2 regions of the Lysinibacillus sp. 10T31 genome follow, and region 2 is predicted to be linked to the other one. Evidence: riboswitches for the same ligand, from Rfam matches in the RefSeq annotation. Region 2 holds a riboswitch; the other holds the start of a gene.
The links. Region 2 has a riboswitch for FMN ahead of AC1DCY_RS19985 (ECF transporter S component). Riboswitches for the same ligand answer to the same signal wherever they lie in the genome.
Positions count from the first base shown of each region.

Region 1: another riboswitch for FMN. It lies ahead of ribE (riboflavin synthase); the one in region 2 lies ahead of AC1DCY_RS19985 (ECF transporter S component).

Region 1 is NZ_JBFTHS010000019.1:79,755-92,091, forward strand. It holds gene AC1DCY_RS12820 (3-oxoacyl-ACP reductase) at 1-198, opposite strand, end outside; gene AC1DCY_RS12825 (DUF2829 domain-containing protein) at 254-475, opposite strand; gene AC1DCY_RS12830 (hypothetical protein) at 833-1,204, opposite strand; gene AC1DCY_RS12835 (GNAT family N-acetyltransferase) at 1,334-2,182, opposite strand; gene AC1DCY_RS12840 (histidine phosphatase family protein) at 2,202-2,765, opposite strand; gene AC1DCY_RS12845 (sensor histidine kinase) at 3,006-4,310, opposite strand; gene AC1DCY_RS12850 (spore germination protein) at 5,055-6,503, opposite strand; gene ribH (6,7-dimethyl-8-ribityllumazine synthase) at 6,675-7,142, opposite strand; gene ribB (3,4-dihydroxy-2-butanone-4-phosphate synthase) at 7,160-7,798, opposite strand; gene ribE (riboflavin synthase) at 7,820-8,458, opposite strand; FMN riboswitch at 8,601-8,726, opposite strand; FMN riboswitch at 8,852-8,977, opposite strand; gene AC1DCY_RS12870 (YibE/F family protein) at 9,432-10,556, shown strand; gene AC1DCY_RS12875 (YibE/F family protein) at 10,556-11,332, shown strand; gene AC1DCY_RS12880 (HAD-IA family hydrolase) at 11,647-12,264, shown strand.
Region 2 is NZ_JBFTHS010000040.1:15,224-27,560, forward strand. It holds gene glnA (type I glutamate--ammonia ligase) at 1-43, opposite strand, end outside; gene AC1DCY_RS19960 (SpoIIE family protein phosphatase) at 502-1,632, shown strand; gene AC1DCY_RS19965 (ATP-binding protein) at 1,636-2,058, shown strand; gene AC1DCY_RS19970 (methyl-accepting chemotaxis protein) at 2,086-3,780, shown strand; gene AC1DCY_RS19975 (STAS domain-containing protein) at 3,834-4,220, shown strand; gene AC1DCY_RS19980 (sodium-dependent transporter) at 4,289-5,635, opposite strand; gene AC1DCY_RS19985 (ECF transporter S component) at 5,996-6,583, opposite strand; FMN riboswitch at 6,805-7,004, opposite strand; gene AC1DCY_RS19990 (RNA polymerase subunit sigma) at 7,308-8,612, opposite strand; gene sigX (RNA polymerase sigma factor SigX) at 8,609-9,142, opposite strand; gene AC1DCY_RS20000 (ATP-binding protein) at 9,627-11,402, opposite strand; gene AC1DCY_RS20005 (response regulator transcription factor) at 11,395-12,111, opposite strand.

The DNA of each region.
Region 1 (12,337 bases), on a different contig from region 2:
CTTATTGCACACACTACCTACTCTATAGGCAAATTGTTCAGGATATTGGTGATGTAGATTTACTAACCCTTGTTCATCTAAATCAAAACCGAATACATTCGCCCCATTTTCTAAAAATGCACTAGCTTGAGCCTGTCCAATTCCTGAAGCAGCCCCTGTTACAAATACCGTCTTGCCCTTATATTCTTCAAAAGTCATATATATCTCTCCTCAAAAAACAAAGAAACCACCTCATTTGAGATGGCACTTTCGATTAATTGACAATAATCCAGTCTTCCGCTAATAAATCACAGACTGTCGGTGTGAACATTGTATAGCCCTCACCACGTACATTAATTAAAAAATAAGGATTCAAAGCCTCGCCATCATGTTCGCTTTGTCCAACAAGCTTCACATACAATTCGGCACCGCCCCAACCTTTACGAATTACTTTTTCTCCCGCTTTCAAGCGTGGTAATATCTCTTCAAACGTCATTTAAATTCATCCTTTATTTACATTCTTTATCGGGATTAGTATACTGGAATTCTTGAATGTTTACAACCTGATCAATTATGCCTCGGCATAATTGCGTCCGGAAGCTTTAACTTCTTTCAGCAGGTGTAGAGATGGAAGAAATTTGTAGCTAACACTTCGCTTTCTCGACAAAAGATATTTGTAACTGCCGTTTCACTTACGTTACATAAAACACTTGTAACTGCCGTTTCACTTTCGTTACATAAAACACTTGTAACTGCCGTTTCACTTTCGTTACATAAAACACTTGTAACTGCCGTTTCACTTTCGTTACATAAAACAAATGCTGATAGAAGTTAAAAATCCAAATAATGATAACTAACCCTCAAGCAAAGCAGTATAAAGTATTTGTTGCCCATTTATATCTGCAATGATTGTATAAATATTATTATCATTTGTAGAGAAAATCTCTGTTCCACTTTCCAATTTTGTAGCATAAAAATCTTTGAAATTTTTAGAGGAATTTGTAGTTTTAATAATTTCCCCTATTTTCTCACACTTCGTATATTCTAATTGTTTCTTCGATTCCAAGCTTGTAGCATTAATATAAATCAAATTATTATATTGAAGAATATCCGCTTGGGAATGTTCTGTAAGAATATATTTCGCAGTAGGATTAGTATTTATAGCCGGTGTACAACCTACCAATACCAGTATTAGTAAATTACATATGAGTAGCATTTTCCTCATAACTTAACACACCTTCTTTTTAAAACTAATTAATACAACTGAAGTTTAATTCAATTTCATCAACATTGGCCTTCCATAACGTTGACATTTCAAACCTTTCGTAATTTTCTCTACTCACCTCGCAAACTCTTAAGCCATCTTCTTCTTCATTTGCACTTGCTCTGTCTTCACTTCTAACCCATTTTCCATCAAATAGCTCGTGACTGGATTACTTGCTAAAAAGTTCACTGTGGCTAGTTTTACTTTGTGATTTGTGATGCTTGCGATAAAGTGTGGAATTTGTTCTACAGTACCATTCTCCAACAGTTCTAATTGATAAAGCACTAGACTGTCGATGGCTCCATCCTGATCCCATACTGTTCTATATAACATATAGCCAATCGCTTCATTATTCTCGTTATAAAAAACTTTAGCCTCTCCCTGTTTATTGCTTTGCCAGTTACATTGCCAAGGAACATCTTCCTGATAAAAAGATAAATGCGGTAGCTGCTCTGGCCGAATAGTTTCCACATGGAATGCGGCTTTCTTTTCAACATTCACTTCATATTCGCCACTTAAAAATAACAATTGATTTGTAATTGTATAGCCATATTTCTCATATAATGCAATTGCTACTTTATTCTCTTTTATAGCTTCGAGCGTTGCTACTTCCACATTCTCTCTTTCATAAATGGCGATTGTTTCTTCCATTAACACACGAGAAACACCTTTCCCGCGATAGTCTGGAGAAATGCCTGTTCCACCATTCCAAGAGGTTTTCTTACCATCCATTCGTCTAAAGCCATTTAATACAATGCCAACAGGATTATGATGATCAAATGCGACAATTGATAGCTCTGGCGATAGTCCTTCTCCAACGAGTCGGTTTAAAAACATCTCTTCATTCATTTCTATTCGTACAAAATACCCCTCAAAGCCTTTATTCCAAGCTTTTAAAACTTCCTCTAAAGTGCACTGTGAGACCGTTTTTATTTCCATGCTTTCCCCCATCCCTAGCTTAATTGGAGCTACTACCTAAAAGCAGTAGATCTTCTAAAGTTAATTTTTTTATTATTTCATACCCATTTCCAGGACCTTCTGGCTTAACAATAGCCATTCCCATATTAGAAATATTCCCTAATCCAACACCTTCTGGAAAGCTATGGGCAATGATCACTTGATTCGTACCCTGCGGTGGCTTTCTTTCTAACATCGATTGGAGATTTGATAATATATTTGTTTTTTCAACGATAGGAATGTTTCCACCCAATTTATAAATTTCATACCCAATCGGATCAATTTGGATATAGGCATAAGGAAATGCGAGCTGTGCCGTTTCAATCGTACGACAAAAAGGACTTGCAACAATCGGTGAACTGATTGGAATTTGTAAATAGCGTAGCATTTGTCCAAAGTATGTGGCCTCCCTTCGCCCAACTTCAGACAAATTTCTTTGAGTATAACAATCTTGGAAATTTAAATATGCCTGATCTACCCCAACAGTTGCTTGGCCATGCCTTGCATACAAAACGAATCCACCCTTTTTCAATAAATCAAGAATTGATTTATCCAAATATTTCATCTCCTCCTAATAATAGCATTTTGATTATTAGTAATATATGAAATGAATTGCTCAAAAAATGTAATATGAAAGTTGAAACAGCTTTTGTATAATGAAGCTGTTATTTCACCGGTAGAGCCGTAAATTAGTCGGTAATTTCTTTATTTTGCCGGTAGAAATTCCACTTTAGCCGATAGCGGAATTTGATCAATAAAGATAAAAAACTTCCTACAATTTCCTGTAGGAAGTTTATAAAATTTACTATATTATTGGAATAGTTACTATTGCTGTTGTCTCTAAATGTTTTGATGAATCGATAGAAATTTGACCGTCGTACTTATTGACAATTTCATTCACAATAAACAAGCCCTGCCCTCTTATTTTACCATTTTCCGGCTTTTTGGTAGAAAATCCTTGCTTGAATATTTGCCCTGCTTCTACAATATTTGGTCCAGTATTTGTAACCTTAAATTCATATTGGGTGTCATCTACTTTACAGCAAATATTTATTTTACGTTGCTCTTCTGGTAATTCATTTGCCGCATCAATTGCATTATCTATTAAATTCGACAAGATTTTGATTAAATCCGTTGTTTTAATTTTATTAAATGAATCCTCTGAGACTGAAAAATCCATTTCAATATTATGATTTTGTGCAGTTAGTTTTTTCGTTTGTAATAATATCGACAAGCCAGGATGTTCAATGTTTAATTTGAGAGACTTAATAGCCTGAACCTCTTTGGATAATGAATATAAATATTGTTTGGCCTGATCAGGTTTGTCCAATTGCAGAAATCCATGTAATACTTGTATATGATTTGTGAAATCATGTCTTAAAGAGGACACGGAAGTGATTAAAGTTTTAATTTCTGCTTGATATGTATCTTCTGTTGCTCCAACTTCCTTCGCTACTTCTTTTTGATACCATCTCTGTAAGAAGAAAACAGAGCCAATAACGATTAAAATGAGTGCACCATTAAAAATAAAGATTAAAAGATTGTCTTTAATCACTTTTCCCTTGATGCCATTTAATGTGTCTGCACTAATATCAATGCCTATGTATGCAATAATCTCCCCTGCTTCATCTTTGACCGGTGCACCAACAGATAGGTAGGCGCCATGTACAGGATCTGATATTACTCCTGTTACATATGTTTCTCCTTTATAAGCTCTTTGCACTTGCATCTCGGGTACTGTACACTTCACTCCGATATCAAAGCCTTCAAAATCAGCTGGTAAACCCATAATCATTGCTCTGGATACTTTTGGATTATCAATCTCTAATGTATAAACAAATAAGGCACCTAGTTTTACTCTTGCATCATTTAAGTAGTTTCTTAATTGCCAATAATAATCGTTTTTCTCTGGGTTATCTAAAAATTGTTTGTAGGCCTCTACATCCATTGAAGATGCAATAGAATTAGCCGCTTCCAGACTTTGGTTCGCTATTGATTCTTCAACTGTCTTTTTTATCTTTATGTAGGATGTAAAGATGTTTAAACTTGTAAACAATATTAATAAGATAGTTGATAGTAATAAAATTAGTTTTATTTTTCGTGTTTTCATACAAGCTGGCACTTCCTCATCTATAGACATGAATAATGCCTTAATTTAATTTGAGCTTGGCTCTGGAGTTCTTAGACTGATTCCCCCTAATTTTAGCGGATGTTGGACACTCGCTGAAAAGTAACTTAAAACCCGCATTCATCTCACCATCTATATAGGTGGGAGACTTCAGCTGAAAGAAGTTAAATACAAAATTAGTCGAAAATGACATTATGTCATACTTTCTACTAGTGAAACATTCATTTCCAACAATCCTATTATACTATAGTAAACTTCTTTTTTTATGGTTGTTAAATCGCAAGATGTTTTAAAGAAGTTTGAATGGCAATGGCTATCTGCTTGCTTGTACGTTAAAAGCACCGTTCCAATTTATTAGGAAAAATGCAAACGATTCAGAATTCTTCGACCCTCTAAATAAGAATATTGGTTCTCATTTTATCATCACAAGCGAGTTTTGGCTATCACAAACCTACATTTCCGCACTTATTGTTTGGCCTTTTTTCTTCCCATTGTTGAGGTTAGAGTAGCACTAAAGAACTATTGTTTTTCTAAAATGATTTTTATTTTTTGAGCGAAACGCCGCCGCACTAGTCGCAAACAATAGTTTAATAATCCTTCTCTAGAAAGTAAACAAAAAAGGAGAACAACATTTTATCATGCCCCCCTCAAGTTAATAAAAGGTCAAGTGAAATTAGACACAAAAAGATCAGGCCAATAAAAGCCTGATCTCTTCATTCTAAGCATTTATTTGTTCTTACTCGAAGTCTTAGTCTCATCTTGTAAATTTAAAAATTTAGGTCGCGTACGATAACCTGCAGGAGATAGGCGAACTAAAGATTTTTTAATGTCCTGCCAATTTAAATCTGCGCCCATATTTAAGTACGGTACTCCTAATACTCGTATGTTTGCAGTATAAAGAAGTATGAAAAACACCGAAATAAAGAATCCAAATAACCCCAAAAAGGCAGATGCTAAAATGATGATTATCCTGAGAATGCTCATTGCTGTTACGATAGATTGATTGACGAGTGTAAAAGCTGCAATACTTGACGTAGCGATAACTACAATCATGGCAGGGCTCGTAACACCCGATTTAATGGCTGCATCTCCGATAATTAATCCCCCGACAACACTTATTGAACCACTGATAACATTGGGTAGATGTATATTTGCTTCTCGAAATAATTCAAACATAAAAAGCATCATTAAAATTTCAAGAATAGTTGGAAATGGGAGTCCCATTCTTGATTCAACAACTGTTGCCAATAGGATGAATGGCAATTGTTCTTGATGGTGGGTTGTTAGTGCAAGCCAAAAACCTGGTAAAAGTACACTTATTAAGATAGCTACTATTCGTAGTATACGCTCCATAGAGCTTACAATAATCGGATACTCATTATCCTCACCGGATTTAAAAAGTAACATTGAATTAGCCGGGGTAATGATGGCATATGATACTCCATCAACAATAATGATAATGCGTCCTCTACTTAAAGCTTGTACAGCAAAATCAGGGCGTCCAGTATAATCATGTCTAGGTAGGATTTTTGCACTTCTCTGCTCAATACTCTCCATCAATAAATCCCCACTAAATACAACATCCGTATCAACTCGTTGCAGCTTTAGTTTTATTTGCTCAAGCATCTTTTGATTGACGACATCTTCAAAATAAAGTACAGCTACAGTTGTTTTGGATCGTTTACCAAGTTCATAAGTCTCAACACTTAATGAATTAGTAGGTAATCGTTTTCGTAATAAAGCAATATTAATAAATACATCCTCAATAAAATCATCTCTCGGACCTTTAACTACTAACTCAAGGGTTGTTTCTTTAGGCTCCCGATTCGGTTTTTTAGCGATATAACTTGAATACAGCAAATTCATATCTTCAAAATAAAGTAAAACATATCCTTTATAAACTCTTGTGATGGCATCCTCTTTACTTGTTATTTTCTGAAGATGGGGAACATGTAAATTATTCTGTATATGTTCTTCTAACATTTCCTCTTCTGTGGTAGTGAATAATGATTGAATTCGTTGCACAATAACGGTCTGCAGTAACTTCTCATCAACCATCGCTTCACATTTTATCAAATGTACTTTATGTTGCTGGAATAAATACTCTTGGAATATCACATCAGCAGAGCGTTGAAATAGTGACTTCAAAGATTTCAAATTTAATTCTTGTTCCATTGAAGAAATATCCCTCATCTCCTACTGAGCCAGCTCCAAATTAGTACATTTATAAGTAATATCATAAATACACTTACGGATATTTTCCCCATGCTTTAGAAATATATTCATTTTAAAATGCTTTTCAGAATAATTTACCTTTGAAATTCCCATGCTATTATTAGGAAAGATTTATCCAATCATCTTCTTTAAATTTGCCATTTCAATAGCAGACATTGCTGCGTCATAGCCTTTATTTCCTGATTTTGTTCCTGCGCGTTCAATCGCTTGTTCAATATTTTCAGTAGTAACAATGCCAAAAATAACAGGTACATTTGTAGTTAGTGACACATTTGCAATTCCTTTTGCTGATTCATTACATACATAATCATAATGTGTTGTTGAGCCACGGATTACCGTACCTAATCCAATAATGGCATCATATTTCTTTGTTTCAGCTAACTGTTTTGCGATGAATGGCACTTCAAATGCACCAGGAACCCAAGCTACATCAATAGAATCCTCATTCACACCATGACGCTTCAAACCATCTAATGCACCGTCTAATAATTTGCTTGTAATAAATTCGTTGAAACGACCTACTATTACTGCTATTTTTAAATCCGTACCAATTAATTGTGCTTCGAATGTTTTACCCATTTTTTATTTACTCCTTTTTATATTGTCATTTTGTTTTTTTCCATTATTTGTTGACAACGATATGTTGCTAATGCTTCAATTGAAATCATTTTTAGATGATGTTGTGCTGCATATTTAACAAGGTCATTAAAGCGTAGCATTTTGCCATCGTCACCCATAATTTCGCAAATAACGCCCACAGGAATACTATTACACAGCTTGGCCAAATCAATTGTAGCTTCTGTATGTCCTCTACGCTCCAATACACCATTGTCTTTTGCTATTAACGGGAATACATGACCTGGTCTACGAAAATCTGCAGCTTTCGCTTGTGGCTCTAGCATTTTTTGTATTGTCATTGCCCGTTCAAAGGCGCTAATTCCAGTTGTTGTGTCTATGTGATCTATGCTAACGGTAAATGCCGTTTGATGATTATCTGTATTAATACTAACCATAGGCGCTAATGCTAATTTTTGTGCAAGCTGCTGTGATATCGGCGTACAAATAAGACCTCTTCCATAGGTCGCCATAAAGTTAATCGTTTCAGGGGTCATAAATTCCGCAAGTGCTAATAAGTCCCCTTCGTTTTCTCGGTCCTCATCATCAACTACAATAATCATCTTCCCTTGTTTTAAATCCTCTATTGCTTCTTCAATTGAATGTAGCAATGTCGCCACCTCCAGTTCTTAATGTATTGGTTAAAACCCATTTTGTGCTAAGAAGTCTCTTGTGATGATCGGCGGTTCCTGTCCATGCTTAAGTTGATGCAAAATGTATTTTCCAACTAAATCGGTTTCTACATTGACGAGATCACCAATCTTCTTCTTACCTAAAATTGTTTCCTTGTAAGTGTGGGGTATCAGGGATACTGTGACACCGTTTTTCTCGACATGAAAGAGTGTTAGACTCGTTCCGTCAATTGTGATGGACCCCTTTGGAATACAGAAGCTCGTTAACTCCGTTGATAGTTCAATATCAATATAGACTGCATTTGCTAATGGCCGGTTGCGTACTATTTTCCCTACCCCATCTACATGTCCAGATACAAAATGACCACCGAAACGCCCATTAGCTGACATAGCGCGCTCTAAATTTACCGGATCTCCAACTGCGAGTTGCTGTAAATTTGTTGCTCCCACTGTTTCAGGCATTACATCCATTGTTAGCTCCTGTTCATTAAAATGTATCACTGTTAAACAAACACCATTAACAGCAATACTGTCCCCGAGCTTTACATCCTTTACCATTTTCTTTGAAATAACGGTTATTTCCATACTTTGTCTATCGTTTTGCAAGGTTTTAATGGTACCAATATCCTCAACAATTCCTGTAAACATTTTTCCACCTACTTTCATTCATTTAATAATTTTCGTTCAAACAAAAAACCCCTTAAAATAAAGGGGTTTGGGAGTTCATATACATAAGACGTCAACAAATAAACCTCATGGATATAATATTTTTACCATAGGCTGTCATCTCATCGTTCTTCTCCCATCCAGACTGTCACTGTCGGTTTTGGATTTGCACCAAATCAGCTTGCGCTCACGGACTTTGAATTGCTTCATCACCGCCGATTGGGAATTTCACCCGACCCCGAAGAACTACTGCTATTCAATTTTTTAGCCAAATAAAACAAAAACTACTTCCCAACTAAACGACGGGAAGTAGTTCACATAAAAGCATACTCAAATAGACCTTATAAACTCTAACGAATTTAAAAAGCTCACACTTTTACCCTTCTCCCATCCAGACTATAACTGTCGGTTTTGGATTTGCACCAAATCAGCTTGCGCTCACGGACTTTGAATTACTTCATCACCGCCGATTGGGAATTTCACCCTACCCTGAAGGATATTTTTATTTAGCTATTTCTTACGATAACACTATTTTATTCTATTATCCAGATAATTGTTTATAATAATTTTCACTCTAATTAATTTCACATTCACAAGTGCCATGAAGCTTGCTTTATCTGAAGCTAAGAATAGGACCGCTTCTGCTACTTCTTCTGGTTCACCATGGTAGAAAAAGAACATTTCATGTGTGGATAAGCGATTTAATTAAAAACTTACACAATGAATAACAGCAACTTAATTATGCTATAACTAACTAAGTACGCTAAAAACCATATTTGCCATTCTATAATTTTGGAACCTCTATTCAATTAGCACGTTACTTAATAATGGCACTTTTGTTATTCTGCTTGACATTAAAAAATCATGTGTTATTGTGAGTTATTGTTTGTGTCAACTCTAACAATGAACACAACTTATATGATTAGATTCTCTATCCTCATTGGAGGTTTTTTTATTGCAAAACATCTTGAAAAAAAAATCTTTTAACAAAGTTATATTTTATACCTTTATCGCAATTTGCTTTATCGCTTCTGTTTTTTTCGTTTATCACAACGAAACATTTTATGACCGTCCAATTGCGGAAGTTATAAAAACGGAATTAAAAGAATCAAACTCTGTAACGGATATGTATGAAAATGATGATCATTTATTTACTCAGCAAATTACAGCTGTATTAAAAAATGGTGAAAAAAAAGGTAAGCTTATTCATTTTACAAATGAGTATTCAGCATCTGGAGCCTTCGATCAAGAGTACCATGTTGGGAATAAATTATTTGTTTCCATTAAAGCAAATACAGACAAAAATGGAGATTTAACTGGGACTATTTTAGATGTGAAACGTGATCAGTTCGTCTTAATAGTAGCTTGGATTTTTATTTTCGCTTTGCTGATTGTTGGTAAAAGACAGGGGTTATTTTCAATTATCAGTTTAATTGTAAATTCTCTTGTATTATCCTTTGCATTAGATTTATATGTACAATCAAATATAAATTTAATATTTATAAGCGGGGTATGTGTTCTTTTATTTACGATCATTTCTTTAATCCTCATTAACGGCTTGAATGAAAAAACATATGCAGCGATAGTTGCAACACTTATAGGAACATTTATTTCTATATTGATTAGCGCTTTAGTTTTGTGGATTACGTCTGAGAATGGGCTTCGATATGAAGAAATGCAATTTTTAACTCGACCTTATCGAGTGATTTTTATGGCTGGATTATTTATTGGAGCACTCGGAGCTGTAATGGATGTCTCCATCACAATGGCTTCTTCCATGTTCGCTTTATTTGAGCAAAATCAAAATATTTCTGACCAAGCACTGAAAACCTCAGGGATGGACATCGGGAAAGACATTATGGGAACGATTACAAGTATTTTGTTTTTTGTTTATATTTGTGGCTCAATCCCTATGTTGATTTTATATTTGAAAAACTCTTATCCATTAGGGCAAACACTTTCCATGAACCTTTCATTAGAATTAGCTAGGGCCCTGGCAGGTGGAATAGGTGTTGTCTTAACGATTCCGATCAGTTTATACACTTCTATTTTTTTCATTAATCGAAAGAGGGCAAAATAATGAATGTATTAGTATGGTTAACTGCCATTTTATTCATATTGATGATCGTTATTGGTGGAAAAAAAGGAGTACGATCTTTTCTATCTTTATTTTTAAACTTTGGAGTACTCTTTATAACTATCTTTTTAATGACCAGTCAGAAAAATAGTCCGATTATATTAACGCTCATTGCCTGTACCGTCATTAGCTGGATTAGCTTATTTTTTATTAATGAAACGAGCAGTAAAACGGTAACTGCATTCATTTCTACAATGATTACGATTGTAATTTTATTATTATTCATTGTTTTTGTAACAGAGAAGTCAATGATCCGAGGATTCGGGGAAGAATCCTCAGAAGAAATTAGCATATTTTCTCTTTATATTGGCGTCGATTTTGTACAAATTGGAGCTTCCGTTATTATTATGAGTACGATTGGGGCAATTTTGGATGTTGCCATTTCCATTGCTACTTCCATGCATGAGATTCTTCATCATAACCCGTTAATTAGCAGAAAAAAATTATTTACATCGGGTTTAAGCATTGGAAAGGACATTTTAGGTACCGATACAAATACATTATTTTTCGCTTTCTTCGGTGGATATTTAAGCTTGCTCATATGGTTTAAAGATTTATCTTATTCATTTGGGGAAATTGTTAATTCTAAAATATTTGCCACTGAACTTATAATGATATTCTGCGCAGGCATTGGAATCGCTCTTATCATTCCTATTACTTCTTCAGTAAATGCATATTATTTAACAAAAAAACGCGATACAACACAAGATGCTTCATAGTATTCGTACCTGTCACCCAGCTCAAACAACGGATGACAGGTACTTTTTTGTCCATTCAACCACATAAAAATTTTAGATGATTTCATTATTGAATTCGACGCATTTTTCGGTACAATATTTACCAAAGAACATGCCTTACGCCCCTTTACTAAAAAAAATATTTATCCATTAGTAAAAAAATTTATTCGTCTGGGGTTATTAATAATACTCTGTTACATATTCTGTATAATCATGTCATTATTTTAAAAATAGGCAGTAACATTTTCAAAAAAAAAACGTCTTTACAACTAGATGATTAAAGGAGAAAGTTTGTTATGAAATATATTATCTTTGATTTTGATGGAACACTGGCAGATTCTACAGCAGTGTTTGCATCAGCTTGGAATACGATTGCGCAAAAGTATAAATTTAAAGGAATAGAGTTAAAGGAAATCGAATCATTGAAAAAATTGTCTATAGCGGAACGCAGTAAATTATTCGACTTCCCTATGTATAAATTACCCATGATTTTACCACAGTTTTATCGCCTGTATCGCCAGTCATTAAACGATGTTCATCTTTATGATGGTATTAAAGAAGTCCTTATGGAAATTGATAAAAAGGGTTATAAAATCCTTATTATTTCCTCCAATTCACAGGAGAACATTTTAGAATTTCTAAAAATGAACAGCATTCATTGTGTGTCAAATGTTCTTTGTTCAAACCGTATTTTTGGAAAGGATAAAGTGATAAAAAAATTTTTAAAGGACTCAGGTATTACACCTTCAGAAGTTTTATACATTGGTGATGAGCAAAGAGATATTGTAGCCTGCAAAAAAGTGGGCGTGCCTATTATTTGGGTTGGTTGGGGATATGACGCTATTGAAGTTGTACAACAAGAGGAACCCGAGTACAAAGTCGATACTCCACAAGAAATTTTAAATATCATATAAACTAAGAGGATCATAGCGATTAAAAAAATCGCTATGATCTTCTTGTTGTTGAAAAAAATGGTTCTATAATATT
Region 2 (12,337 bases):
CCTCAACACGACGTTTAATATCTTTTTTTGTATAACGTTTCATTTTTCACCACTCCAATGTAATTTTTATTAACACAATTCTTTTGTAACTGTTTTTAAAATACATTAAAAGGGTGTAAAACACAATATCTATGTAAGGTTTTATTACATGCATTTTATCGAATATATTAATCTTTTTTACAGATGGATAGAGTCACTCTCCCATCCCTTTTATCACATAAGGTCTTTAGACTCATCATACTGTAGTTTAACTAAAAAAATTTTGACTTTATTGCTAGATGCAAGAACTTTTTTTCCATATTTTATATCACATTAGTCTTGTATAATGTCATATTTATTGGTAAATTTATAGCAAATTAGAATTTCTATATTATTCATCATATAAGTAAATATGGCGTATATATTATAGTCGGAAATTATCATATCCATTTTACCTTGGCGCAATTGCGTCCGAGGCAATATATCTTCTGAAAGATACATAAGGCGGTGAATGTAAGAAGCATGTCAGTACTAATTATTGGCAGCGTAAGTAATGATGTGTTGCGTCTGCAAAAATATTCTCATCGTATCGGCATCAAAAATATTCATTGCTTTACAACAACTGACGCAGCAATGAATTATTTATCAGATTCTTTGAAAGAAGAGCTGGAATTAATTATTCTCGATGCAAAAATGACGCTTAAAAATTGCGAGAACATCTGTCAACAAATTGAGAAACTAAAGAGCTGGCTTGATGCCCCTATCCTTCTTTCTACTACTTATGAAAAAAGCATTACAATTGATAGGGTTTTTGAAGCTGGGATTTTCGATTTCATTTTAAAACCATTTGATTTCACCCAGTTTAAAACTCGGATTCAGGTGGCCCTTACATATCAAAAGGAAACCAAGCTACGAAAGCAGCAAGAAAGCATTATTCAAAAAGATTTAATTGTCGCGAAGAAATTTCAAAAAAATGCACTATCTCCCTCATTGAATCTTGAGCATATTCAGATTGATGGGCTTTATGTTACATCCAACACATTAGGAGGTGACATGTACTGCTGGTTTAAGATTAATGAACATTTAACTGCCATTCTTCTTTACGACGCAATGGGACATGGCATTGCCGCATCACTCGTTACAATGTCCATTAGATCTTTGTTAAAGGGAATAATCACGAAATTAATTGATCCAGTTTTAGTAATCCGAGAACTTAACCGACAAATTTACGAGTTATTTTCTGATGAAGATATGGACCGTTTTTTAATGACAGCTATCTACATACTCATTGATACGAAAAACGGAACTGTACACTATGTTAATGCGGCTCATCCATCTGGTTTCTTATTTGGAAAATACGGAGAGACGGTGTTCCTCCCAGCAAATACACCTATCTTAGGGCTATTCCCAACTATTCATATTAATAAAAAAACGATACCTTTATCCGGATGGCATCGCATAATACTTTATACAGATGGCTTATTGACAATCAATGAGCAACGCGTAGTTGATATGGACTTTTTCCATTCTTATGCTTCACAAGATAATGGCTACGCCTTACAAAAATTTTCTCAAAAATATGATTTATTCGACAATGATTACAGCGATGATATAACAGTAGTTTCAATAACAATTACATTACAGGGTCGGTGATTGATGATGGAATTCACACTCAATGTAAATCCTGATACACAAGCTATAGCTTATGTAGATCAAATTATGGAGAATTATACTAATGTATATAATCTACCTTTTAAAAGAGAATTACGATTTGTCGTACATGAATTAGTTATAAATGCTGTGGCAGCTAGTGAAAAGATAGAGCCATACTCCAAAAAAGCAATTCAAGTACACGTATCCTGCTCTAATGAAGAAATAAAAATAACCGTTACCGATGAAGCGAAAGGTATTGCAGAAAATGATTGGGATAAGGTTCTACAATTTGATTTGAACGAACCCGATTATTCAGATCGCGGGCGAGGTTTATTTTTTATTAAAAATATGGTCGACCATATTTGGTTTGAAAATATTTCTGAAACGAAATTTTTAGTTGGTATTTCAAAAAAGATTCATGTATAAAGTAAACGTATAATTGGAGGAGTTTTCATGAAGCTGTCAATCCGAAAAAAAATGAGCCTGTTAATATTCGGGTGTATTTTGCTACTTACTACACTTTTAGCAGGAATAAATTTTTATGTTGCCAAAAAAAATCTTTTAGAAAGTGCAAATACAAAGCTTTTATCAGATATTCAATTAGGCTATGAATATTTAGATGCTAAATTCCCCGGAGAATGGTCCATCAAAAACAATCAATTGTATAAAGGCGATGTCAAAATGGCAGACAATTTCGAGGTAGCTGATAAAGTTGGAGAGCTTACCAACGGGAATGTCGTCTCAATCTTTCAAAACGATACTCGCATTAGTACAAATATAGTCGAAAATGGAGAACGCGCATTAAATACAAAGGTTTCTGATGAAGTTGCGAAAGTTGTGTTAGAAGAAAAAAAACGTTTTATCGGATCAGCAAATGTCTTGGGTAGTATGCATCAAGGAGCCTATGATCCAATTTTAAATAGCCAAGGAGATGTTATTGGCGTATGGGCAACAGCTGTACCTACCGCTCCATATATAAGTATTGCTACAAAGTCTGCACTTGAAAATGTAGCGATCTCCTTAGGAATTGCCATTTTAATGATTGTTGGGATTAGTTGGTTTTTACAGCGACAAATCATCACACCCATTAATATTTTAAGTACAAATGCCAAAGATTTAGCAGATTTAAATTTAAATGTAAAGTTATTAAACCCTAAAGGTAAAGATGAGATTGCTGTTTTAGCAAATGCCTTTAGTGATATGAAGAATCGTTTAACGGAAACGATGACAATCGTAGCTGGTAGCGCCAATCAAATAGCTAACTCATCGCATTCATTAGCAGAATCATCACATCAAACAAGTGAGGCTTCTAACCAAATTGCACTTACGATGAATGAAATTGCAGTTGGTACTACGACTCAATCTGATCAAGCCGAACAAATAGTGTCGATGATGCAAAAAACAATTGAAGAAGTATCGAGCAGTTTACAAAAGGCCGAGAATACGTTAAATAGCGCTATAGAATCAACCCATTTTGCACGTCAAGGTGAAGAGGCGATCAATGAAGCTATAAAACATTTAAGCGATGTCACACAAACAGTGTCTTACGCGACAGATTCTATCCAAAAACTAGGTAAACGCTCTGAAGAAATTGGCGGCATTATTACTATTATTACGGGTATCGCAGAGCAAACAAATCTACTTGCCCTCAATGCAGCCATCGAAGCAGCACGGGCAGGCGAGCAAGGAAAAGGATTTGCCGTTGTTGCATCAGAGGTACGCCAGTTAGCCGAACAATCAAGTTTAGCATCAGGACGAATTACAAATCTCATTAAAGATATTCAGGCTGAAACCTCTGTGACAGTACGCACGATGGAAAGTAATTTGCTAGCAGTAGAGGAGCAAGTAACAATTATCAATAAAGGAGGAACTGCATTAAAGGAAATAGTTGAAAAGGTCGAAGAAACAGAAAAAGGCGTTGAGCAAATGAAGGCTGCATTTACGCATGTCAACAACAACTCCTTAGGGGTTCAAAAAGCCATTCAAGATATTTCCCGCATCATTGAAGACTCCGCTGCAGCAACAGAGGAAATTGCCGCAACATCAGAGGAACAATATGCAACCGTTGCAGAAATTACACAAAGTTCAGATGAATTAGCATCGATTGCTGATAAATTACAAAATGAAGTCAATAAATTCAAATTTTAATTTCTAAAGAATTAGAATTTTCTAACACGAAAAGAAAATGGAGGCTCTATAGTATGAATCAGAAGAAAATTGCGATGGATATTGACACAAAGGCTGATTATATTTTGATTGCGTTTACTGGTGATTTAGAATATGGGTTGATTGAAGAGATAAAAATCGAGCTTCAATCGTTAAGCTTGGAAACAAAGCATGGATATATTATCGATATGCAAAAGGTTACAAACATCGATAGTACCGGCTTTGGCATGATTGTCAATTTCGCAAAGAAAGTATCTGTAAAAGAAAAGAAAATCGCCATTATTGTTGCCGATGATTTCATTCGCAATTTGTTTGCTATTTCACAAGTCGATAAAGTATTCCCTATTACTAAAAGCGAAGAACAAGCAAGACAGATCATTAGAGAAGGCTGGCTAGGTGAACTATCGCTTAGTGAATACTAACCCTATTGTTGCCCCCCAAACATAAAAGTAGGTTGCATTCCTATTAAACGGAACGCAACCTACTCTCTTTAATATTGTAAAAGCATATTGACAAACACAACGATAATCACAAAGGGTACTACTATTAACATCAGTAGTCGATACGTCGAATAGAACCCCTGTCCCATTTGACTTCCTATTAATAATTCCTTCTTCACAAATTCTTTATCAACTACATACGCAATAAAGATAGCAATCAATAAGTTACCCAACGGCAGCATTAAATTAGAAACTAAAAAGTCAGTTGCATCAAAAATTGTTTTTCCAAAGATTGATACGTCCGCTAATGTACTTGATGAAAGCGCTGCAGGAATCGCCGCAATAAAAACTACTACACCTAGTAGCATCGTCAAAGCAGAACGAGACATACGCCCCTTCTCCATAAATGCCGCTACGATAATCTCATATAGACTGAAGGAAGAAGTTAGTGTTGCGAATAAAAATAATAATAAAAACATCGCTAAGAATATTTCACCAAATGGCATTTGACTAAATGCTGTTGGCAGAACCATAAATAGTAAGCCAGGTCCAGATGCTGGTTCTAAATCAAAGGCAAATACAACAGGGAAAATTGCTAATCCTGCTAAAAACGATACAAGCACAGTGAGAAGAACAACGGAGCCTGCAGAATTAGGTAAGCTCACATCTTTCTTTAAATAGGAACTGTACGTCACAAGACAAGAAAATCCTACTGCTAAACCAAAGAAGGACTGCCCTAACGCTTCTAATATAGCTTTTCCAGTTATATTGGAAAAGTCAGGCCACAAGAAGAACTTAACCCCCTCCATTGCCCCATCTAATGTTAAAGCCCGTACAACAAGCACAATAAACATAATGAATAATAAAGGCATCATCCACTTACTGGCTTTCTCTATGCCATTTTGTACTCCAAGTGAAATGACTAGAACATTTACTAGTGTAAACAATCCTAAACCGAGTAATGTAATCCAAGGTGTTCCTACAATCTTTCCAAATAGTTCACTAGGATCATTAGCAGGATCAATAACTGCCCCAGTTACACCAAGGCCACTATATATAAAAATCCAACCTCCTACAACACTGTAAAAAGTTAATAATAAAAAACAGCCAAGCACACCTAAACGACCAACCCAGGCCCATCCTGTTTTCGTTGGTGCAATTTTTTTATATGCAGTCACAGCTTCAGACTGTGTACCACGACCTAAAATATATTCCGATAATAACATCGGTAAACCAATCAGCAATGTAAATAGAACAAAAATAAGGAAAAACGCTCCCCCACCACTTTGTCCAGTAACATAAGGAAGCTTCCAAATTGCCCCTAGTCCGATTGCAGCTCCTGCCGATGCTAAAATAAAGCCTAGTTTACTAGACCACTGACTCTTTTTTTCGCTCATCTCTTCAAACTCCTCTAACTGCCTAAACTCTTCCTTATTCTACATGAAAATATTATGCTTTACTAGATGTTACTTTCGGGCAATAATATCCAACACTTCTCTCTTAGACTGAGTTCCTCTAATTCAGCGGATGTCTTTTGTACCGAAAGCGTAGCGACAGGTACAGATGTTTGAACACCCGCCGAAATGACTTAAAACCGCGTTTATCTCACCATCTATAGAGGTGAAAGACTTCTGTAGCTGACGCTTCGTTTTCTATACCAAAATAATTGTAACTGCCGTTTCACTTTCGTTACAAAAGACTAATGCTGAAAGAAGTAAAAAACCTCGAGCGCTTAACAGCTCGAGGTCTCATCCTAATTATTTTGTTAAATACATAGAACGCTGATGATTAATCCATTTACGCATTGTTGTGAATAGTAATGCCATGATGATAGTAATTAAAATACCTTTCACAATGTTAAATGGCAAAATACCAGCTACGATCATTTTATATAGTGAATCACCTACAACAGGCTCCATACCTAAAAAGTAAGTGTACATAGGTAAAAATACTGCATAGTTAAGAATGCTCATTCCAACTGCCATTATGATTGTTCCAGCAGCTAAACCTCCGATAAGGCCTTTAACTGTTTTGGAGCGATTAAAAACAAAGCTCACTGGTAGAATAAATAAAATACCTGTTGCAAAGTTCGCGATATGTCCTACCGGTACTCCTGTTGGCGTGCCTGAGAAAACCCAGTCCAACACATTCTTAAAGAATTCTACTAAAATACCAGCTACAGGTCCCATTGTGATCGCTGCTAGTAATGCTGGCATATCACTGAAGTCTACTTCCAAAAATGCTGGAAATGGTGGAATTGGGAAATTAAAAAGCATTAATAAAAACGAAATACTGCTCAGCATGCCAATCGTAATATACGATTGAAGTTTAACATTTTTCTTCATAGAAAACTCTCTCCTCTTTGCTGATTCAATCTCGCAAGAAGAAAGGTTACGACCTAATCAATAATTATCATGAAAAAACCCTTATGCAAAAGAGCATAAGGGAGAATAGGCATGATTAAAGAACGCCATTAATTAACTATTTTAGAGCATACGTTGTGTGAAGCCACATCGAATAAACGCTCGTTCATAGCTAAATTCATAACAATGAATGACGATCGTACCTCCATCTTCTCCCATCCAGACTTTAACTGTCGGCCTTGGAATTGCACCAAGTCAGCCATGCAAAAAAAATTATTTGCACAGGTCGCGGGCTGAAGAGCATTTAGTAAATCAAGCGAGCTAATATGTCTTAAAGGAAATATTAGCGATTTACAACTCTATTACCGCCGGTCGGGATTTTCACCCTGCCCCGAAGATGAATCAATATTTTTTTGTTTCATAGCCTTACTATAATGAATTATTAGAGAAAAGTAAATAGCTTTGCTCAAAAAATTCCGATCAAACTTGTATGCTTTATAAATACTCGGCTAATAGCGCCTTATAAAATGTAGGGATTTTCTGCATGCTTATTGATTATTAGTCTTCACCAATTGGCAATTTATCGCTAACGTAGCTTTTTTGCTATTGGAGTCATAAAATGACAAAAGCATTCACGCACATATAGCGGCGAGAATGCTCCAAAAAATTTATTTACTTTCTGTTCGTCTATTTGTTGTTATGCTATTTATGGCATAAATCGTTTATTAGCTCCTACAGGCTTGGGCAAGAAATTTTTTAAATCAAATCCCTCCCAGTTCTCTTGTACAACATTATCTATACGTATTTGTTGATCAAAGCTTGCTGCAGTTAACATCATAGCTTCAATTAATTGAGTAGCACGGACCGCGTCCATTGTCGTTAAATCAAGCGGCTCATCAAATGTTACTATAACGCCTTCTGCTACCTCTTTCACTGTGTATGTTACATTTTCCGGTACAACTGAAACGTATACATCATCATTTTTATTTCGCATAGCGGTAAGTGCCTCTGTTACAGTGGAAAAAGTTTTGCGAGAATCGGGTGATAAATATTCAGCTCCACTTTCATCTTTATATAAATAATAATTAAAATGATTTGAGCTTGTTAATGACATGTGCTTACTTGGCTCTTCTTCCTTAGAAAACTCGTAGGCTGTACCATCAGGATTTTCAAACTCAACATCTTTATACTCTGAATCTGAGAATGTATCCTGTAAAGTATCTAAATATTCATTAGTATTTGCTGAAGCAACATCATAAACATTTTTCTCCGGCAATACATGAACTAGTTTATCGCCCTTCTCCTTCAATTCTCCTTTATATGGATGATAGTTAGTAAGACCATTTGGTTTCTCATCAATTTGTGGCGCATACTTTTCATACATTTGTAATGTTGTAGGCTTTTTATTCGCAAAATCAGTAGCAACTCGTTCATTTGGAATGATATACGTCATCGGTACACTTTTCTTATCACGATTTGCCAAACCAATATGGAACACTACTGCATCTGTTAAATCTTCCTCATAAACAGATGATCGTAGAGACATGATCCGTGAATGTTCTGCTACTATGTTGGATTCCATAATCTTATCATGGTTGACAGAGCTTTTCGCCGCACGACTATCCTGCGATGTTGAATATTGAGAGGGTTCAGGAGCATTAGCCTGGTCCATTTTTGTATTATTATTATTTATGAACATGGAACCTGTAAGTACTGTTAAGGCAAAAATAGCTGCAACACTCATAAAGATCGGCCATTTACGAACTTTCTTTTTTGTTGTCGCTGTCTCGGAACTTTCTTGTTGCGTATAAATACTGTGTTGTTGCTCTTGCGATGTTATTTCATCATCTATTGGTTGTTGTATAGCTTCTTGAAGATGGACATTATCCTGCAAGCGAGCATCTGCCAATAATCGATTTAATATTTCTTCTTTCGAACGGCGGTCAGAAAGCTTAGGGGCATTATTCAATACATTTTCCAGTTGGTCATCATCAAATTGGTTATGTGTCATTGCCGTTTCGCCTCCTGTTCTCTAACCTGTTGTAGCTGTTGCCTTAAAAATTTAATGGCACGATGCTGAGTGGTTTTTACCTTCGCTTCTGTCCAATCTAGTATTTGCGCTGTTTCTGCAATCGATAAATCTTGAAAGTAGCGCATAATAATAACCATTTTTTGGTCACCTGTACAGTGTTCAAGTGCTGATTGCACCTGCATAAATTCATCACTGGCCTGCAGCACTTCTTCCGGTGATGGTGTGGTTGAATGTAGCTGTTCCGTTTCCCAATCAAAAAATTCAAGTGAATGTTTTTGGCGTACAGCTTGCTTTCTAAAATGATCAATAGCGACATTTTTAGCAATAGCAAAAAGCCAAGTCTTTTCGGTGCTCTTTCCTGCAAACTGATCATATGAGCGCAATACGCGAACATAAACCTCATGCGCTAAATCCTCAGCAAGTGTACGGTTTTTTACTAAATAAATAAGAAACTGGAACACGTCTTGATGATATGCATCGTATAATCGATGGAACACGGAGTCATTCAAAGCACTCCACCCCCGTTCTATTTATATTTGTCGTCTAAATGTTTACAGAAGTTACATCCAATTTATACCACTCTATCAATTATGCCTTGGCATAATTGCGTCCGGAATCGGCTTTGTGCTTAGGCCTGCAGATGGTTTTTGCGCGAAAGCGTAGTGCTAACGTAGCGTCAGCAGCACCGATGCAGGTCAGTTAGCCGTTATCGCATGGATGCGATGGTTTTAGGCTAACATCCCCTAAGCACCCCTTCCCGATTTCCGCGACATCCGCCGGAGGCTTTAGGCCAACGTGATGTTGGTCACTCAGTCGTTGCCACAGGACGTGGCGTTCTTAGACTGAGTTCCTCTATTTCAGTAGATGTTTGGACACTCGTCGAATAGTAACTGAAACCCGCATTCATCTCACCATCTACAGAGGTGGGAGACTTCTGTACCTGTCGCTACGCTTTCGGTACAAAAGACACATTGCCGAAAGAAGTTAATAATATTAATCAAAAGGTAAATAAAACGTGAAAGTAGTCCCCTCTTTCAGCACACTATCTACCATAATATTGCCTGAATGTGCCTTGACAATATTTCTAGCAATAGCTAAACCTAGGCCAGTTCCGCCTTTAGAACGCGTACGTGCCTTATCTGCTTTATAGAAACGTTCAAAGACATATGGTAAGTCCTCTTGGGGAATACCATGCCCTGTATCCTGGACAGATATCTTGGCAAAGGTTGGCTCCTGCTCAACCTTCACTGTTACTGATCCTTCATCAGTATGACGGAGAGCATTATCTACTAAATTCGTTAATACTTGTTCAATTCGATCCTCATCTATACTAATCGTAGCTTCGTCTTTAAATTCACTGTCAAATATTAGACGAACATGTTTCTCTTTTGCCACCTGTGCAAATTTTTGAGTAATACGTTCAAATGTTGAATTAATTGGGAGCTCATCCTTGTAAAGCGTCATATGCCCTGATTCCATACGCGCAAGGTCTAATAAATCTGTTACAAGACGACCCATACGCTTCGATTCATCATAAATAATTTTTGTAATCTCATTGCGTTCTTCTTGATCCTGTATAAAATCATCATCCATTAGAGCCTCTGAATAGCCTTGAAGCATCGAAATCGGCGTCCGTAGCTCATGAGACACATTAGCAATAAAGTCTGAACGCAGTTTTTCTAAGCGATGCTGCTCAGTCATATCACGAATAACCGCAACCGCTCCACGTATCGATTCCTCACTATAAAGAGGGCTAATCGTAAACGTATAGTAACTTCCATCCATCTCAATTTCTTCTTCAAGCTTATCCTCAAACATCAGTACATGATCGAGCATATGATACAGCTCTGGCGGAATCGGTTTTGCACTTTGTGAACCCTTATTAACAAACCACTTTTGCATTAAACGGTCCGCTGGAGGATTACTTAATAATATTGTACGATCACGATTAAACGTAATAACTGCGTCTGTCATCGATGTTAAAATATTTGAAAGCTGTTCATTTTCTTGATTGATCACTTCTAGATTGTGTTTCAATTGACGGCCCATTTGATTAAAGGCAACTGCAAGCTGGCCAATTTCATCATTTTGAGTAGTCGGCATCTTCGCTTCAAAATTCCCTTTAGAAATTTCAAACGCTAACTCACGCATTTTACGTAATGGTGACGTAATACGTGATGAAAGGAAAAACGCAAAAAATGTCGTCAGCACAAAGGCAATGAATGCAGATAAAAAGACAACTTTCGTCGTCTCTTTCGATGTTTTATGCAGCGCATCCGGACTTTGATAAATAAAGACAGCCCCGTGCACAGTATTTTCCACATTTAGTGGGAAACCAAGCACAACATACGATTCCAATTTTTCTTCGTCTGTGGAAGATGGCATCATCATTTCCTTAATAATTGGTTTATCTGATTGAAAAACTTCTTGGAACGATTTATTGGCTAAAATCATATCCTGGATTTCTTTTTTATTGACACCTTCCTGCATAGCGAAAGAAACTCTGTCATGGTTAATAGCAATAAGTGCATTTGTACTTTCAGGTAAAATATCTTTTAATAATTCCGAAGTCGACTCTGCTGTTTCATTATCATCTATTATACTTGCAACTGTTGCTGCAGTTTGACGCAAGGAGCTTTCTGCTTGTTGCATATGGTAATTTTGAAGAAACTCCAGCATTAAAACCGTGAAAACAAACAATACAAATGAAACGAGAAGCAATATGGTTACCCATAGCTTCCCGACAACACTATTCCATATTCTATTCATTGACAACCTCAAATTTGTAACCAACGCCCCATACAGTAACAATCATTTTTGCAGCGTTTTCAGATACTCGGTTGAGCTTTTCACGTAAACGTTTTACATGTGTGTCAACTGTACGCAAGTCACCAAAGAAATCATAATGCCAAACTTCTTTTAGTAATTGTTCACGGTCAAATACTTTGTCTGGTGATTTAGCTAGGAAATAAAGTAATTCATACTCTTTAGGCGTTAAATTTACTTCAATACCCTCTGCTGTTACACGGTGCGCATCGTGATCGATCATTAAATGTTGGAACACAACTAAATCTTTTGAAGAAGAAGCATTTGTCGAAGGTGAGAATGCTTGTGAACGACGTAATATAGCCTTCACACGTAACACAACCTCACGAGGACTAAATGGTTTTACAATATAATCATCTGCTCCAAGCTCAAATCCTTGTACACGATTCGCTTCCTCGCCTTTTGCAGTTAATAAAATAATTGGTGTTGCTGCTCGTTCGCGGATTTCCGCACAAACTTCAAGCCCGTCTTTTTCAGGCATCATAATATCTAATAAAATACAGTGATACTCTTTTTCCAAAGATTTTTCGATCGCTTGTTCACCATTTTCTGCCTCGTCAACAAGGTATCCTTCTCGCTCTAAATACATTTTTAGTAAGCGTCGAATACGATCCTCGTCATCTACTACTAATACTGAAATATTTTCTGACACTTTCACGATCCCTCTCTTCTAATCTTTCTCTACCTTCTATTGTACATGGTACAGCACATATTGAAAAGGAAAGAAAGCCTTCTTGCCACAGCAAGAAGGCTCTTCTTTCTAATACTAGCGACGTAAAAATCTCATATGTGCTCAAAATCAATTATGCCTCGGCATAATTGAGTCCGGAATCGGCTTTATGCTTGCATAAAGAACTCCTTTCCGATTCCGTGACATC